Regions from separate parts of the Fundidesulfovibrio soli genome, predicted to be linked through region 2. Evidence: predicted binding sites of a transcription regulator. Region 2 holds the regulator's gene; the other holds the start of a gene.
The links. The regulator sigma-54, encoded in region 2, starts transcription at its own class of promoters, with help from an activator protein. The targets are predictions, from matches to a motif close to CTGGCACGGNNNNTGCTT.
Positions count from the first base shown of each region.

Region 1: the regulator sigma-54 is predicted to act here: its motif matches at 5,152-5,169, upstream of gabT (4-aminobutyrate--2-oxoglutarate transaminase).

Region 1 covers NZ_JAKZKW010000024.1:3,868-11,345, reverse strand. The annotation lists gene MLE18_RS15780 (ABC transporter ATP-binding protein) at 1-461, opposite strand, end outside; gene MLE18_RS15775 (branched-chain amino acid ABC transporter permease) at 458-1,462, opposite strand; gene MLE18_RS15770 (branched-chain amino acid ABC transporter permease) at 1,472-2,356, opposite strand; gene MLE18_RS15765 (ABC transporter substrate-binding protein) at 2,448-3,692, opposite strand; gene gabT (4-aminobutyrate--2-oxoglutarate transaminase) at 3,757-5,040, opposite strand; gene MLE18_RS15755 (sigma 54-interacting transcriptional regulator) at 5,464-7,218, opposite strand; gene MLE18_RS15750 (molybdenum cofactor biosynthesis protein MoaE) at 7,356-7,478, shown strand, end outside.
Region 2 covers NZ_JAKZKW010000001.1:318,109-325,586, reverse strand. The annotation lists gene MLE18_RS01580 (CTP synthase) at 1-1,533, shown strand, start outside; gene MLE18_RS01575 (KdsC family phosphatase) at 1,533-2,075, shown strand; gene rpoN (RNA polymerase factor sigma-54) at 2,191-3,636, shown strand; gene hpf (ribosome hibernation-promoting factor, HPF/YfiA family) at 3,675-4,214, shown strand; gene MLE18_RS01560 (PTS sugar transporter subunit IIA) at 4,214-4,666, shown strand; gene rapZ (RNase adapter RapZ) at 4,764-5,651, shown strand; gene MLE18_RS01550 (PTS sugar transporter subunit IIA) at 5,662-6,099, shown strand; gene MLE18_RS01545 (PTS sugar transporter subunit IIB) at 6,103-6,558, shown strand; partial or broken gene MLE18_RS18175 (PTS sugar transporter subunit IIC) at 6,743-6,970, shown strand; gene MLE18_RS01535 (hypothetical protein) at 7,130-7,360, shown strand; gene MLE18_RS01530 (manganese-dependent inorganic pyrophosphatase) at 7,457-7,478, shown strand, end outside.

The DNA.
Region 1 (7,478 bases), on a different contig from region 2:
TCGGTGGCCAGGGCCTTGGCGATCTCCAAGCGCTTGCGGTCGGCGATGGTCAGGTTGCTGGCCAGTTGGTCCTTGCGGTGGTCGAGCTGGAGCGTTTCAAGCACCTCCAGGGCCTTGTCGCGGGCCTTGGAGGTGGAGCCCGTGCGCAGGAACGCGCCCACCATCACGTTGTAGAGCACCGTCTTGGAGCCGAAGGGCTTCACGATCTGGAAGGTGCGGGCCAGGCCCAGGGCGCACAGGTCCCAGGGGTTCTTCCCGGCGATGGACTCGCCCTTGAAGCGGATGTCGCCCACCGAGGGGGGGAACACCCCGGCCACGCAGTTGAACAGGGTGGACTTGCCCGCCCCGTTGGGGCCGATGAGCCCCAGGATCTCGCCCTTGGCGATGTGCAGGTCCAGGTCGTGGATGGCGGTGAGGCCGCCGAAGTGCTTGGTCAGGTCCTTGATTTCCAGGATGTTCATTGCGCGCCTCCCTGCCTCGTGATCCTGGAGGCGAACTTGTCGTAGATTCTGGCCAGAGGGGCGGTGAGGCCCTTGGGCTGGTAGAGCATCACCAGGATCAGGATCGTGCCGAAGATGACGAGGTGCAGGCCCGGCAGCTGGGAGCCCAGGTAGATGCGGGTGAACTCGTTCAGGGGCCTCAGCGCCAGCGCGCCGATGACCGGCCCGGCGATGGTGCCGCGCCCGCCGATGAGGGCGATGAAGGCGATCTCGAAGGAGAGGTCCAGCCCCAGGAGGCCCTTGGGGTAGAAGTAGAGCATCAGCTGGGCGTAGAAGGTGCCCGCCAGGGCCGTGAGGAAGCAGCTCATGGCCATGGCCACCAGCTTGTAGCGCGCCACGTTGATGCCCAGGGCCTGGGCGGCCTCGGGCTCCTCGCCGCCGGCGGCCAGGTAGTAGCCCATGCGCGAGCGGGAGATGAACCAGGTCAGCGCCAGCACCAAGAGGAGCATGACCAGGATGATGTAGTAGTAGGGCTCCTTGTGCATGAACTGGTAGTTCCAGAAGGAGTCGCCCTTGAGCGGGATGAGCAGGCCGCGCGGGCCGTTCAGCTTGAGGGGCCCGATGGAGTCGATGTTCTCGATCATCACCCGGAAGCCTTCGGCGAAGGCGATGGTGCACAGCGCGAAGTAGGCCCCGCGCATGCGGAAGGTCGGCTTGCCGATGAGCACGCCCACCAGGGCCGCCAGCACGCCGCCCGCCAGCATGCCGATCCAGGGCGAGATGCCGTACTGGTTGGACAGGATGGTGGAGGTGTAGGCCCCGATGCCCACGAACACGGCGTGGCCCATGGGCAGCACGCCCGCGAAGCCGCCCACCAGGTTCCAGGCCGTGGTCAGATAGGCGTAGAAGAAGAGCAGAATGAGGATCTGCAGATACGTCGGGCTCTTGATGACCAGGGGCAGTGCGAAACTCACCGCCAAGCCCAGTCCGAGCAGCGTCATGTCGAGTTGTTTCCGGCTCACGTGCGCCTCCTACCAGTCCTGTTTTTTCCCGAAGAAGCCGGAAGGTTTGACGAAGAGGATCACCAGGAACACGGCGTAGATGATCGCCTCGGTCCAGGTGGAGGGCATGAACTGCGAGAACACCGACTCGATCAGGCCGATGATCACGCCGCCGAGCATGGCCCCGTGGATGCTTCCCAGGCCGCCCAGGACCACGATGATGAAGGCCCTGATGTCGAAGACCACGCCCACCGAGGGGTAGACGTAGTAGAAGGGCATGATCACGCAGCCCGCGATGCCCGCGATGGCCGTGCCGATGCCGAAGGCCAGGTTGTAGATGCGGTACTGGTCGATGCCCATGAGGTTGGCGGCCTCGCGGTCCAGGCTGGTGGCCTGCAGGGCCTTGCCCGTGCGCGTCTTGACCATGAACAGCCACAGGCCCACGGCCGTGGCCACGGAGACCACGAAGCCAGAAAGTTTGGGGATGGAGACGATGAATTCGCCCATCGAGAAGGATGTGCCGGTGATGGATGTCTTCACGGTGCGGTACTCCGCGCCGAAGAGCATCAGGGCCAGGTTGTCCAGCACGTACCATACGCCCGTGGTGACGATGATGACCGTGAGCGGTTCGCGCACCTGCTGCTCGGCCTTGAACACAGGCTTGATGAGCAGGTTCTGCATGTAATAGCCGAAAAAGAAGAGCAGCGGCGGAACCACCAGCAGGGAGAGATAGGGGTGGATGCCCGTGAGCTTGATCAGCCAGTAGGCCGTGAACATGCCCACCATCAGGAGCGACCCGTGGGCGAAGTTCACCACTTTCATCACCCCGAAGATCAGGGTGAGCCCCAGGGCCGTCAGACCGTACATGGCCCCCATCATGGTGCCGTTGATCACCGCCTGTATCACCGCGGTCATGCGTCGTCTCCGGTGTTTGTGCGCCTCCCCGGGCCCGCGCGGCGGACGGGCCCGGACCCGGGGAGGGCTGTGGCAGAAGCGGGGTCAGCGTTTATTTGTTGGCCGGGAAGACAGGCGTGTACCCGGCGCGGCGGGCGCCCTTGGGCCATACGGTCACGCGGTCGAGCTGGCCGTTCACTTCGGCGACCTGCACGATGACGATGCCCGCGTTCTTGTTCTGGCCGGATTCGTCGAACTCGATGCTGTCGTAGGAAGCGATCATGGCCGGGCCGGTGGACAGCTTGGTGGCGGCCAGGGCGGCGCGGACCTTCTCGGGATCGGTGGAGGCGGCGCGCTCCAGGGCGTCGGCGATCACGTACATGGCCACGTAGGCGTCAACGGACTCGCCGGTCAGGTCGTAGCCGTACTTGGCCTTGAAGGCGGCGTTGGTTTCCTTGGCGCCGGGCTTGTTCACGTCGGTGTTCCATTCGACTTCATCGAACATGAACAGGGCGTTCTTGCCGGCGTTCTCAAGGAACTTGGGGTCGGCGTGGCCGCCGCCGCTGGCCACGGTGACCTTGGGCTTCACCTTCATCTCGGCCATGGTGTTGGTGATCAGGATGGCGTCGGCCGCGTTGGAGACGAGCATCACCACGTCGGGGTTGGCGCTCTTGAGCTTGGTGACCACGGGGGTCAGGTCGGAGGCGGTGGAGGGGTAGGGCTCGTCGAGCACCAGCTCGTAGCCGTCCTTCTTGGCCAGGGCGCGCCACTTCTCGGCGAAGCCGGTGCCCCAGTCGCCGTTCTCGAAGACCAGGGCCATGGTCTTGAGCTTCACGCCGGTCTCGTCCTGCATGTCCTTGAGGAAGCGGAACTGGTCGCGCACCCACCAGGAGTCCTTGGCGGCGATGCGGAACACGTACTTGAAGCCGCGCTCGGTGATGGTGTCGCGCACGGCCACGGGCACCACGAAGGGGACGCCGTAGCGCTCGGCCACCTGGGTGGCGGGGTAGGTGACGGCGGAGTTCCAGCAGCCGGTCATGAGCTGCACCTTCTCGGTGTTGATCAGGCGCTCGGTCTCGGTGACGCCGACGGTCGGGTCGGACTTGGAGTCGGCGTAGATAAGCTCCAGCTTGGCGCCGCCCAGGCTCTTGATGCCGCCGTTCTTGTTGATCTCCTCCACGGCCATCTCGCGGGCCTGCTTGCCCTGGACGCCGACGGAGGCCGAGGGGCCGGAGAGGGGCTCCACGTTGCCGATCTTGATGGTTTTCTGTGCGAACGCCGGGCCGGAAAGGCCGGCGGTCAGCAGGCCGATGGCGGCCAGTCCGAGAAGCCGTTTGCCGATGGAGGCGTAGCTCATGCCTTACTCCCTGAGTTGACGGTTGTCGCGCTGCGGGGGGTCCCCGGTCCTCGTGCGTTATGCGTTACAGCGTGCCCTTGGCGAGTTCGCTGAAACCTTCCTCAAGTATGGCAAGGCCGCGTTCGAGCTGCTCGTCGGTGATCACCAGCGGCATGAGCGTGCGGATGACGTTGCCGTGGGTGCCGCAGGAGAGCAGCAGGAGGCCCCTGTCCACGCAGTACTTCACCAGGGCCTTGGCCTGGGTGGTGGCCGGGGCCTTGGTCTCGCGGTCGGTCACCAGTTCGAGGGCGCGCATGGGGCCGAGGCCGCGCTCCTCGCCGATGATCTCGTACTTCTGCATCCAGGAGGCGAAGCGGGCCTGGAGCTTCTCGCCCAGGGCGCGGCCGCGCTCCAGGAGCTTGTCCTCCTCGAAGGCCTCGATGACGGCCAGGGCCGACGCGCAGGAGAGGGGGTTGCCGCCGTAGGTGCCGCCGGTGCCGCCCACCTGGGGCGCGTCCACGATCTCCCTGCGGCCCACCACGCCGGAGATGGGCATGCCGCCGCCCAGGCTCTTGGCCACGCTGGTCATGTCGGCGGCCACGTTGTGGTGGGTCATGGCGAAGTACTCGCCGGTGCGGCCGAAACCCGTCTGCACTTCGTCGGCCACGAAGACGATGCCGTTGTCGCGGCAGATGGCGGCCAGCTTCTGGAAATAGAGGCTGGGGGGCGAGACGAACCCGCCCTCGCCGAGCACCGGCTCCACCACGAGGGCGGCCACGCTCTCGGCGGCGGCGTGGCCGATGAAGAAGTCCTTGAGGAGGTCGGCGCAGGCGGCGTTGCAGGTCTTGCGGTCGAGGCCGATGGGGCAGCGGTAGCAGTAGGCGTAAGGCATGCGGTACACTTCGGGGGCGAAGGGGCCGAAGCCGAACTTGTAGGGCTTGACCTTGCTGGTCATGCTCATGGTCAGCAGGGTGCGGCCGTGGAAGCCGCCCTCGAACACGACGACGCCCTGGCGCTTGGTGTGGCACCGCGCGATCTTGACGGTGTTCTCCACGGCCTCGGCGCCGGAGTTGGCGAACAGGGCCATCTTCTCGAAGTCGCCCGGGGCCAGCTCGCAGAGCTTCTTGGCCAGCTTGATGTAGGGCTCGTACATGACGATGTGGAAACAGGTGTGGATGAACTTCTCGGCCTGCTCCTTGATGGCGGCCACAACCTTGGGGTGGCAGTGCCCCACGTTGACCACGCCGATGCCCCCGGCGAAGTCGATCAGTTCACGGCCGTCAATGTCGGTGATCATGGCCCCGTTGGCGGAGGCGGCGATGTAGCGGCTCGCGTTGAACGGGCCCTTGGGCACGTAGCGGTCGCGCATTTCGAGAAGTTCTTGGACGGACGAAGTTGAGTGTCCCACGGGCATCCCTCATGGCAGGAGGTTATCGGAATGGGCCAGTGCCGCACCTTTTCACGAAAAGGTAAAAAAGTTGAGCAAGAAGCAGGCCAGCGCGGGATGTATTGGTAAGTCTTTTTATTTCAGTATATTAGCAGACAGGCCTGCGTTACTCCGGCAGCGTATTGATTCATAAGGGAATCACATTTTTCACGAACACATGTAATAACAGCGTGTTACATTCGATTCATAATAGAATCACACCTGTATTCACAAAATTCGGAAAAAACAGCAATGCAAGGAGCAAAAGGCGAAAACAGAGTCTGAGGCGGTGATGCGTTGAGCAGGAAAAACGAACCGTTGTCTGGCCTGTGAAGCCGATTCCAGGAAATATTGCGCCTGTTTCGTTTATGAAACCAGGTCTTGATTCATTTGTGAATCAGAAAGCCTGATCCCGTACTTGGCAAGTTTGCGCACCACGGTGGACTGGCTCACGCCCAGGCACGCGGCCATCTCGCGCGTGGTCCTGCAGCGGGCCGCGGCGTGCTTGAGCGCCAGGACGCTGGCCTGGTCCGTGCTCGCCACAAGGCCGCGCGGGGCTCCCAGGGCCGGGGCCACGCCCAGGGCCTCTTCGATGGCCTCCGTGATGTCGTCCCCTTCGCTCATCACGAAGGCCTTCTGGATGATGCCCACCAGTTCGCGCACGTTGCCGGGGAAGTCGTGGGACTCCAGCAGGCGGATGGCCCTGGGCGATATCCGTTTGCTCTTGCTGTAGCGCGTGTTGCACCCGGCCAGGTAGAACTCGGCCAGGCCGAAGATGTCCTCGCGGCGCTCGCGCAGGGGCGCTATGCGCACGATGAAGGTGTTCAGGCGGAAGAAGAGGTCCTTGCGGAAGCGTTTCTGCTCCACCAGCCGCTCCAGGTCGCAGTTGGTGGCGGCCACCACGCCGCAGACAACCTTCTTGGAGAGCGACCCGCCCAGGCGGCGCAGTTCGTAGTCGTCGAGGTATTTGAGCAGCTTGGCCTGCACCGAGAGCGGGATGTCGCCCACCTCGTCCAGAAAGAGGGTGCCGTCCTTGGCCAGCTCGATCAGGCCGGCCTTGCCCTCCTTGAGGGCGCCGGTGAACGCGCCCTTTTCGTAGCCGAACAGCTCGGCCTCGAAGAGGTTTTCGGGCACGGCGGGGCAGTTGATGGGCACGAAGGGCTTCTTGGCCCGGGGGCTGTGCTGGTGCAGGAACTTGGCCAGAAGCCCCTTGCCCGTGCCGGACTCGCCCAGGATCAGGATGCGCGAGGCGTCCATGTTGGCCAGCTTGAGCAGGGCGTGCAGGCAGTGGCGCATGGCCGGGCTGTCCGCCACGATCTCCTTCTGCCGGAGCTCCAGCATGGAGAGCTCGGCCAGCTCGTTGCGGAACTTCTCCTCCACCTTGCGGGCGTTCTGCAGTCCTTCGCGCAGGGCGTTGAGCTCGGTGACGTCGCGCTCGTTGACCACGACCATGGAGATCTCGCCGTCGTCGCCGAACACCGGCGAACCCGTGACCAGGAGCTGCTTGCCGGTCTTGGTGATGCGCTGGATGATGCTGGACTGGCGCTTGTAGCGCAGTACGTCCAGGGTGACGGAGTGGTCCACCAGGCCTTCGTCCAGGATGCAGCGGATGCTGCGGCCCACGTAGTCGGTGGCGCGCACGGAGTTGAGGCGCTGGGATTCGCGGTTGATGTCCAGGATGGTGCCCTGGCCGTCGCAGATCCAGATGCCCTCGGAGACCGACTCCAGCACGGCGCGCAAGGGGATCTCGGGCACGGGCAGGCCGCAGGGCCCCGGTTCGCCCATGAGGGCCGTGGCCCCCACCACCCCGCCCTTGCGCCTGATGGGCGACGCCTCCAACTGGAGCATCCTGCCGTCCACGTTGACCAGGGCCGGGGGCGCTGGCTCCCCCTCCAGGCAGGCGCGCAGGCGGACCGTCAGCTCCTGCAGAGGGTCGGGGAGGTGCTGGCCCCGGTCGCGCGCGGCGTCCAGTTCCAGCAGGCTTGCGGCGTAGGCGTTGAAGGAGACGATCCGGCAGGCGGCGTCCACGTTGAGCACGCCGCGCGACAGCGAGTGCAGCACGTCGTCCGGCGTGTAGGGCGCCGTGGCCGGATGCCTGGTTTGCATGGCTTGATGGGGCATGCCATAAAATGCCCCGAAACGCCTCGGGACGCAATGGCCGGGCGCGTATTTCACGGCCTCAGCGACTTGCGCGGCAGGGAGTTGTGTTTTAGATGATGCGGACATCGACGTGCCGCCGTGCGGCGTGGGAGGGCGGATTGGACATTTCCAAGGCCATTGCCGAATTGAAGGGGATGCCGGGCTTCACCGAGAAGGTGGGCATGGTGCTGGTGCACAACGGCGTGGTCCGCGCCACCTCGCGCAACGAGGGCAAGGCCGTG
Region 2 (7,478 bases):
AAGGTGACCATCCAGAAGCTCGATCCTTACATCAACGTGGACCCTGGCACCATGAACCCGTTCCAGCACGGCGAGGTGTACGTCACCGACGACGGCGCCGAGACCGACCTCGACCTGGGCCACTACGAGCGCTACCTCGGCGTGCCCATGAGCCAGAACAACAACTTCACCTCCGGGCGCGTCTACAACACCGTCATCCAGAAGGAGCGCCGCGGCGACTACCTGGGCGGCACCGTGCAGGTGATCCCGCACATCACCGACGAGATCAAGCGCTCCATCCTTGGCGTGGCCCGCGACGAGGACGTGGCCATCATCGAGATCGGCGGCACCGTGGGCGACATCGAGGGCCAGCCCTTCCTGGAGGCCATCCGCCAGCTGCGCTCCGACCTGGGCAAGGACAACGTGCTCTACATCCACCTGACGCTCATCCCCTACCTGCGCGTGGCGGGCGAGCTCAAGACCAAGCCCACCCAGCACAGCGTCAAGGAGCTGCGCTCCATCGGCATCCAACCCGACATCATCATCTGCCGCTCCGAGATCGAGCTGGACTCCTCGCTGAAGTCCAAGATCGCCCAGTTCTGCAACGTGGACGCCGACGCCGTGTTCACCGCCGTGGACGTGAAGAACATCTACGAAGTGCCCCTGAAGCTCTACGCCGAAGGCGTGGACCAGAAGATCGCCATCCTGCTGCGCCTGCCCGCCAAGAACGCCGAGCTGCGCCCCTGGGAGGAGCTGACCCACGCCCTGGCCAACCCCAAGGGCGAGGTGTCCATCGGCATCGTGGGCAAGTATGTGGACCTCAAGGAGGCCTACAAGAGCCTGCACGAGGCCCTGATCCACGGCGGTGTGGCCAACAACTGCCGCGCCAACCTGGTCTACGTGAACTCAGAGGAGATCACCCAGGAGAACGTGGTGGAGCGCCTGGGCGAGCTGGACGCTGTGCTCGTGCCCGGCGGCTTCGGATCGCGCGGGGTGGAGGGCAAGATCATCGCCATCCGCTACGCCCGCGAGAACAAGGTGCCCTTCTTCGGCATCTGCCTTGGCATGCAGCTGGCCTGCATCGAGTTCGCGCGCAACGTCCTGGGGCTCACGGAGGCCAACTCCGAGGAGTTCAACCGCTTGAACCCCGACCCCATCATCTACCTGATGCGCGAGTGGTACGACTTCCGCACCAAGAAGCTGGAGCGCCGCGACGCCGACTCCGAGATGGGCGGCACCATGCGCCTGGGGGCCTACCCCTGCGTGGTCAAGCCCGAGACCAAGGCCATGGAGGCCTACGGCAAGCCCCAGATCGAGGAGCGCCACCGCCACCGCTACGAGTTCAACAAGGCCTACTACGCGCGCATGGAGGAGAAGGGCATGGTCTTCTCCGGCCTGTCGCCCGACGAATCCCTGGTGGAAATGGTGGAGCTGCCCGAGCATCCGTGGTTCCTGGGCTGCCAGTTCCATCCCGAGTTCCACTCCAGCCCCATGAAGCCGCATCCGCTCTTCAGGGAATTCATCCGCGCGGCCAAGGCCCGCCGCAAAGCTTGATGAGGAGGCGCGCCCGGCCCGGCTTGACGAGCCGGGCGCTCCGCCTTGCCAGGGACGCGCGCATCCTGGTCCTGGATGTGGACGGGGTGCTCACCGACAACGGGGTGCTCTACGACGCGGACGGCCTCGTGCTGAAGCGCTTCAGCGTGCTCGACGGCCTGGGCATCAAGCTCTTGCAGCATGCGGGCGTTGAAGTTGCTGTGATCAGCGGCCTGGACAACGCCCAGGCCCGCCGCCGCCTCAAGGAGCTCGGAGTGGCCGAATTCAACGGCGGCCACAGGCGCAAGCTCCCCATCCTGGAGGATATGCTGCGCGTCCGAGGACTTGAGTTCCGCCATGTGGCCTACATGGGCGACGACCTGCTGGACCTGCCGGTCATGGCCAAGGTGGGCCTGCCCATGGCTCCGGCCGATGCCCAGCCCGAGGCCCTGCGCCGGGCGGCCTGGATATCGCGCAGGCCCGGCGGGGGCGGCGCGGTGCGCGAGGCGGTGCGCCTGCTGCTGACCGCCAGGGGCGCGAACCTGACCCCGCAGGAGGATTGATCCCCAGGACATCTTGCGTGAAGCCAGGAATTAGTGCATAAGCAGCCTTCGCGGCGGATATTCGGCATTTTTCTTGCTAGCCGTCATATTCCGTACCGAGGAGGAAACCCGGCCGATGGCCCTGGAGCTCAGACAGCAACTCAAACTCTCTCAGCAGCTGGTGATGACCCCCCAGCTGCAGCAGGCTATCAAGCTGTTGCAGTTGTCCCGACTGGAACTGATGGAGACCGTGCAGCAGGAGCTGCTCGAGAACCCGCTGCTGGAAGAGGTGCTTGTCGAGGATGAGCGTCCCGCCCCGACCATAGCCGAGGATTCCCATTCCCCCGACGCCACCACCGATGAAGGCGCCATGCAGCGCGAGCTGCTCAAGACCGCCGAGTGGGACGACTACATCGGCGACTTCGCCTCCACCTCCCGCCAGGCCACGGTGCGCGAGTACGAGGCCCCGGAAGAGGGCTTCTCCTTCGAGGCCAGGCTGACCTCCAAGACCTCCCTTGAGGGGCACCTCTCCTGGCAGATCAATCTTTCCGAATTCACCCAGCAGGAGCGGGCCGTGGCCGACGCCATCGTCGGCAATCTGGATCATATGGGCTATTTCCGCTCCTCCCTTGAGGAGATCGCCCAGGAGACCGGCGCGGACGAGCCCCTGGTGGAATCCGTGCTCCACAAGCTGCAGCGCTTCGACCCCGTGGGCGTTGCTGCCCGCACCCCGCAGGAGTGCCTGCTGGTGCAGCTGGAGGTCTATGGCTACACGGACCCCATCCTGCTCGAGATCGTGAGCGACCACCTCGAAGACCTGGAGAAGAAGCGCTACAAGCCCCTGGCCAAGAAGTTCAAGCTGAGCCTGGAGGATATCAGGCAATACCTCGATATCATTCAATCGCTGGACCCAATGCCCGGCTCGCACTTCAGCTCTTCCGAGCCGGTGTACGTGAACCCGGACGCCTTCGTGTACAAGTACGGGGACGACTTCATCATCGTGCTCAACGAAGATGGGTTGCCCAAGCTCCAACTGTCTCCCTACTACATGGAGGACATGAGCCGCGGCAGCGGCGCCTCGGGCTCCGACAAGGACTACCTCCAGGACAAGATGCGCTCCGCCCAGTGGCTGATGAAGAGCCTCTATCAACGCCAGCGGACCCTGTTCAAGGTGCTGGAGAGTATCGTTAAATTTCAGAGAGGCTTTTTCGAGCACGGCGTGACCAAGCTCAAACCCTTGATCCTCAAGGACGTGGCCGACGACATCGGCATGCACGAGTCCACCGTGAGCCGCATCACCACGAGCAAGTACGTAGCCACTCCGCACGGGATCTACGAACTCAAATTCTTCTTCAACTCCTCACTGGAACTCGACGACGGCACCTCCGTCGGCTCCGAGTCGGTCAAGGCGCTCATCAAGCAGCTCATCGCCACCGAGGACTCCAAGAAGACCATCAGCGACGAGCAGATCGCCGAGATTCTCAAACAGAAGTTGCAAGTCAACATCGCACGCCGTACTGTGGCAAAGTACAGAATGGCCATGGGGATCGAATCGTCGTCCAAACGCAAGGAAATTCTCTAAAACCCCGCATCCCCATGCGGTAAGACCTTGGAGGCTCTATGAACATCGCATTCCACTTCAAGAATTTTGAACCTTCTCCCGGCCTGCGCGAATACGCCAGCAAGCGTTTCGAGAAGCTTTCCAAATACATGAGCAACGCCGACAACGCCGAGATGGTCGTCACCCTGATGGTCGAGAAGACCCGCCAGATCATCGACGTGTTGCTGGACGCCGACGTCATGCACATCTCCGCCCATGAGCGCTCCGACGACATGTACTCCACCGTGGACCTCATCACCGACAAGCTCGAAGCGCAGATCCGCAAGATGCGCGAGAAGATGAAGGACCGCCGCAAGCAGCCCGAGGCCCCCGTGACCATGGGCGTGGTCAGCTTCGACGAAGCGGGCAAGGTCAACGCCATCGAGGAGTCCGATAAGTACAACCCCAAGCCCATGAGCGTTGACGAGGCCGCCGAGCAGGTCACCGCCATGAAGTTCGAGTTCCTGGTGTTCCAGAACGCCGACACGGACCGCATCAACGTGATCTACAAGCGCAAGAACGGCGACTTCGGCCTGATCGACCCTGGAGTATCCAACTGATGCGCCTGGGCGAGTACCTCCGCAAGGACTTCGTGCTCGACAGCCTCGCAGCCGACAGCAAGCCCGACGTGCTCGCCGAGCTCGTGGCCCCGGTGGCGCAGGCCTTCCCGGACATCGACGCGCAGAAGGCCCTGCGGGTCCTGCTGGACCGCGAGAGCCTGGGCACCACCGGAATAGGCGACGCTGTGGCCATCCCCCACGGTAAGATGGACTCCCTCAAGGAGATCGTCATCGTGGCCGGACGCAGCAACGGCGGGGTCGACTTCGAAGCCCTGGATCACAAGCCCTGCCGCATCTTCTTCCTGGTGCTGGCGCCCGAACACGTTGCGGGAATGCATCTGCGCATCCTGGCGCAGATTTCGCGCCTGCTCTCGGACGAGAGCTTCCGGGGGGCATTCCTCGACGCCCCGGACAGGGAGAGCCTCTGGCGGGTGCTCACCAGCCACGCCTGATAAGCGTCATGTACTTGCGCCGGTAATCTGCTACTGTCCGTCCCCGCCGCGCCCCGAGCGCGGCGGGGACTTCCACATTCACAAGGAGCGTGCCGCTATGGACTCCGGCGCGAACAGGCTTTCCGTGGTGGTTATCACCGGGCTGTCCGGGTCTGGAAAATCCACCGCCATCAACGTTTTCGAAGACATGGGCTACTTCTGCGTGGACGGCCTGCCCGCCATGCTCATACCCAAGCTCGTCACCCTCTTCGATGAACAGTCCGCGCACCGCTACCGGGGCCTTGCCCTGGGCATGGACGTGCGCCAGGCGGATTTCGACTCCGACTGGCTGGACGCCCTCGAAACCCTCAAGGCTTCCGGCAACCCGCCGCAGATCATCTTCACCGAGGCCTCCACTCGGGAGATCATGCGCCGCTACGCCACCACCCGCCGCCCGCATCCCTTCGAGTCCGAAGGCTACGGGCTGGGCGAGGCCGTGGAGGAGGAACGCCGCCGCATGGCAACCCTGCGGGAGGCAGCCGACCTGGTGATGGACACCACCGACTTCTCCATCCACGACCTGCGCCGCCAGCTCCACGAAAAATGGATGTTCCTGGAGGGCAAGGGGCCGGACATGAAGGTGCACATCATGAGCTTCGGGTTTAAATACGGCCTCCCAACCGAATCCGACCTGCTCTTCGACCTGCGCTTCCTGCCCAACCCCTATTTCGAGCCCTCGCTCAAGGAGATGTCCGGCAAGGATGCCCCCGTGGCCGACTACGTGCTCAAATCCGAGGAGGGCAGCCTCTTCCTGCCCAAGTTCCTCGACTTCCTCTCCGGCTTGATCCCCCTCTACGCCAAGGAAGGCCGCTACCGGCTGACCATCGCCCTGGGCTGCACCGGCGGCAGGCACCGCTCCGTGGCCACGGCCGAGGCCCTCTTTGACACATTGCGGAAGGAGGGATACACCGTCTCCCTGGAACACCGGCATATCGAAAAAGGCTGACAGACCAACGATGAGCGATACTTCTACCGTCCCCGCCGCCGTAGGCGTGGTCATCGTGACCCACACCGACTACGGGCAGAAACTCCTGGCCGCGGCGGAAATGATCCTGGGGCAACAGCAGCACGTGCGCACCGTGAGCGTGGAGGTCGGCGTGGACACCACGCAGACCGTGCAGATCCTCGACGCATCCATCAAAGAAGTGGAGCAGGGCGGCGGCGTGATGATCCTTACGGACATGTTCGGGGGCACCCCCACCAACCTGTCCCTCTCACTCATGGCGCAACACACCATCGAGGTGGTCACGGGCGTGAACCTGCCCATGCTCATCAAGATTCTCTCCTCCCGCTCGAAACCCCTCTCGCAGCTGGCCGCCGAGGCCAAAACCGCTGGGGTGCAAGGCATCGTGGTCGCCGGCGAGATCCTGCGGAAAAAGGTGGCCGGGGAATAACGCGTGGTCTGGGTGCGCATCGACAACAGGCTGGTGCACGGCCAGATCATCGAGGCCTGGCTGCCCTATACCGACGCCAGGACGCTGGTGGTGGGCAACGACGAACTGGCCAAGGACGAACTGCGCCAGCAGATCATGTCCATCGCCATCCCCCTGGGGGTGGAGATCGTCTTTCTGGAGGTCGCCCAGGTTGGCGCCTACCTTGAGGACAAGAAGCTCCGCGACAAGAACGTCCTGGTGCTCTTCGCCGACTGCCGGGACGCCACCAGGAGCCGCAAGGCCGGGTTGGGCTACTCCTGCCTGAACCTGGGCAACCTGCACTACGGGCCGGGCAAGAGACAGCTCTGCCAGCATATCGCCCTGAGCAAGGACGACGAGCTCTGCCTGGAGGGTCTCCAGGCGGAGGGGGTGAGCATCGACTACCGCTGCATCCCCAGCGATCCCGCGGAGCTGGCCTGACGGCCGTTTGCGACGGAGCGGCGTGGCGGCTATGGCCCGGGCTTTTCTTTTCCGGGCGTGGCGGGTATGGTTTGTGTTCTTGAAATCCTGAAGACCGGGATGAAACGATGGAAATACACGCCGCCCTTTTTCCCTACGTTGTCGCCAACGCTTTTTTTTTGCCCTCTTTTCCTGCTTCCGCTTCCTGATCAACCTGCCCCTGCTTGACCGGCCCCTGGCCGTGGGCTTCTTCTGGGGCGCGATAACGGGCGACTTCACCGTAAGCCTGGGCGTCAGCCTCTTTTTCGAACTCGTCTGGCTTGATCTCTTCCCGGCCGGCACAATCATACCCCCGCAGTCCCTCGCGCCGACCCTGGCCAGCCTTGCTGTGGCGCATCACTTTGGCATAACGCAGCCTTCCGTCGCCGCCCTGGTCATGGTGGCGTCCCTGCCGCTGGGCCTGCTGTTCGCCCGGCTCGAGCGCTACCACCGACAATACGAGAACCGCGCGCATTCCAGCCTGCTGGCCTGGGCGCGCTATCCCGCCAGATCGTCCGGGCCCGTCAGACTCACACGCGGCTCGATCCTGGTGATGGCTCCCCTGAACATGGCCGTTTTCGCCCTGTCCCTCATCCTGCTCACGGTCTTCACCGCGGTGTTGCTGCCCATGGCCTCGCCCCTGCTGGGGCGCATCCCCATGACGTGGCCGCATCTGTGGGTCATCGCCAGCATCGGCGTGGTGCTTTCGCTCAGGCACCGGCCCGCCTACGCCATCCTTCTGGGGGGCGTGGGCCTGGCCCTGGCCACCCGGCTTGTGCATTGAGGCGCACCTTGCTGAGGATCGTGCTTGGCAAGGGACGACCTTTGTGATATTTGGCGCAAATTCATTTCGCATAATCACCTCAGGAGGGATTCGAACATGGCAGCGTACGTCGTTGGAC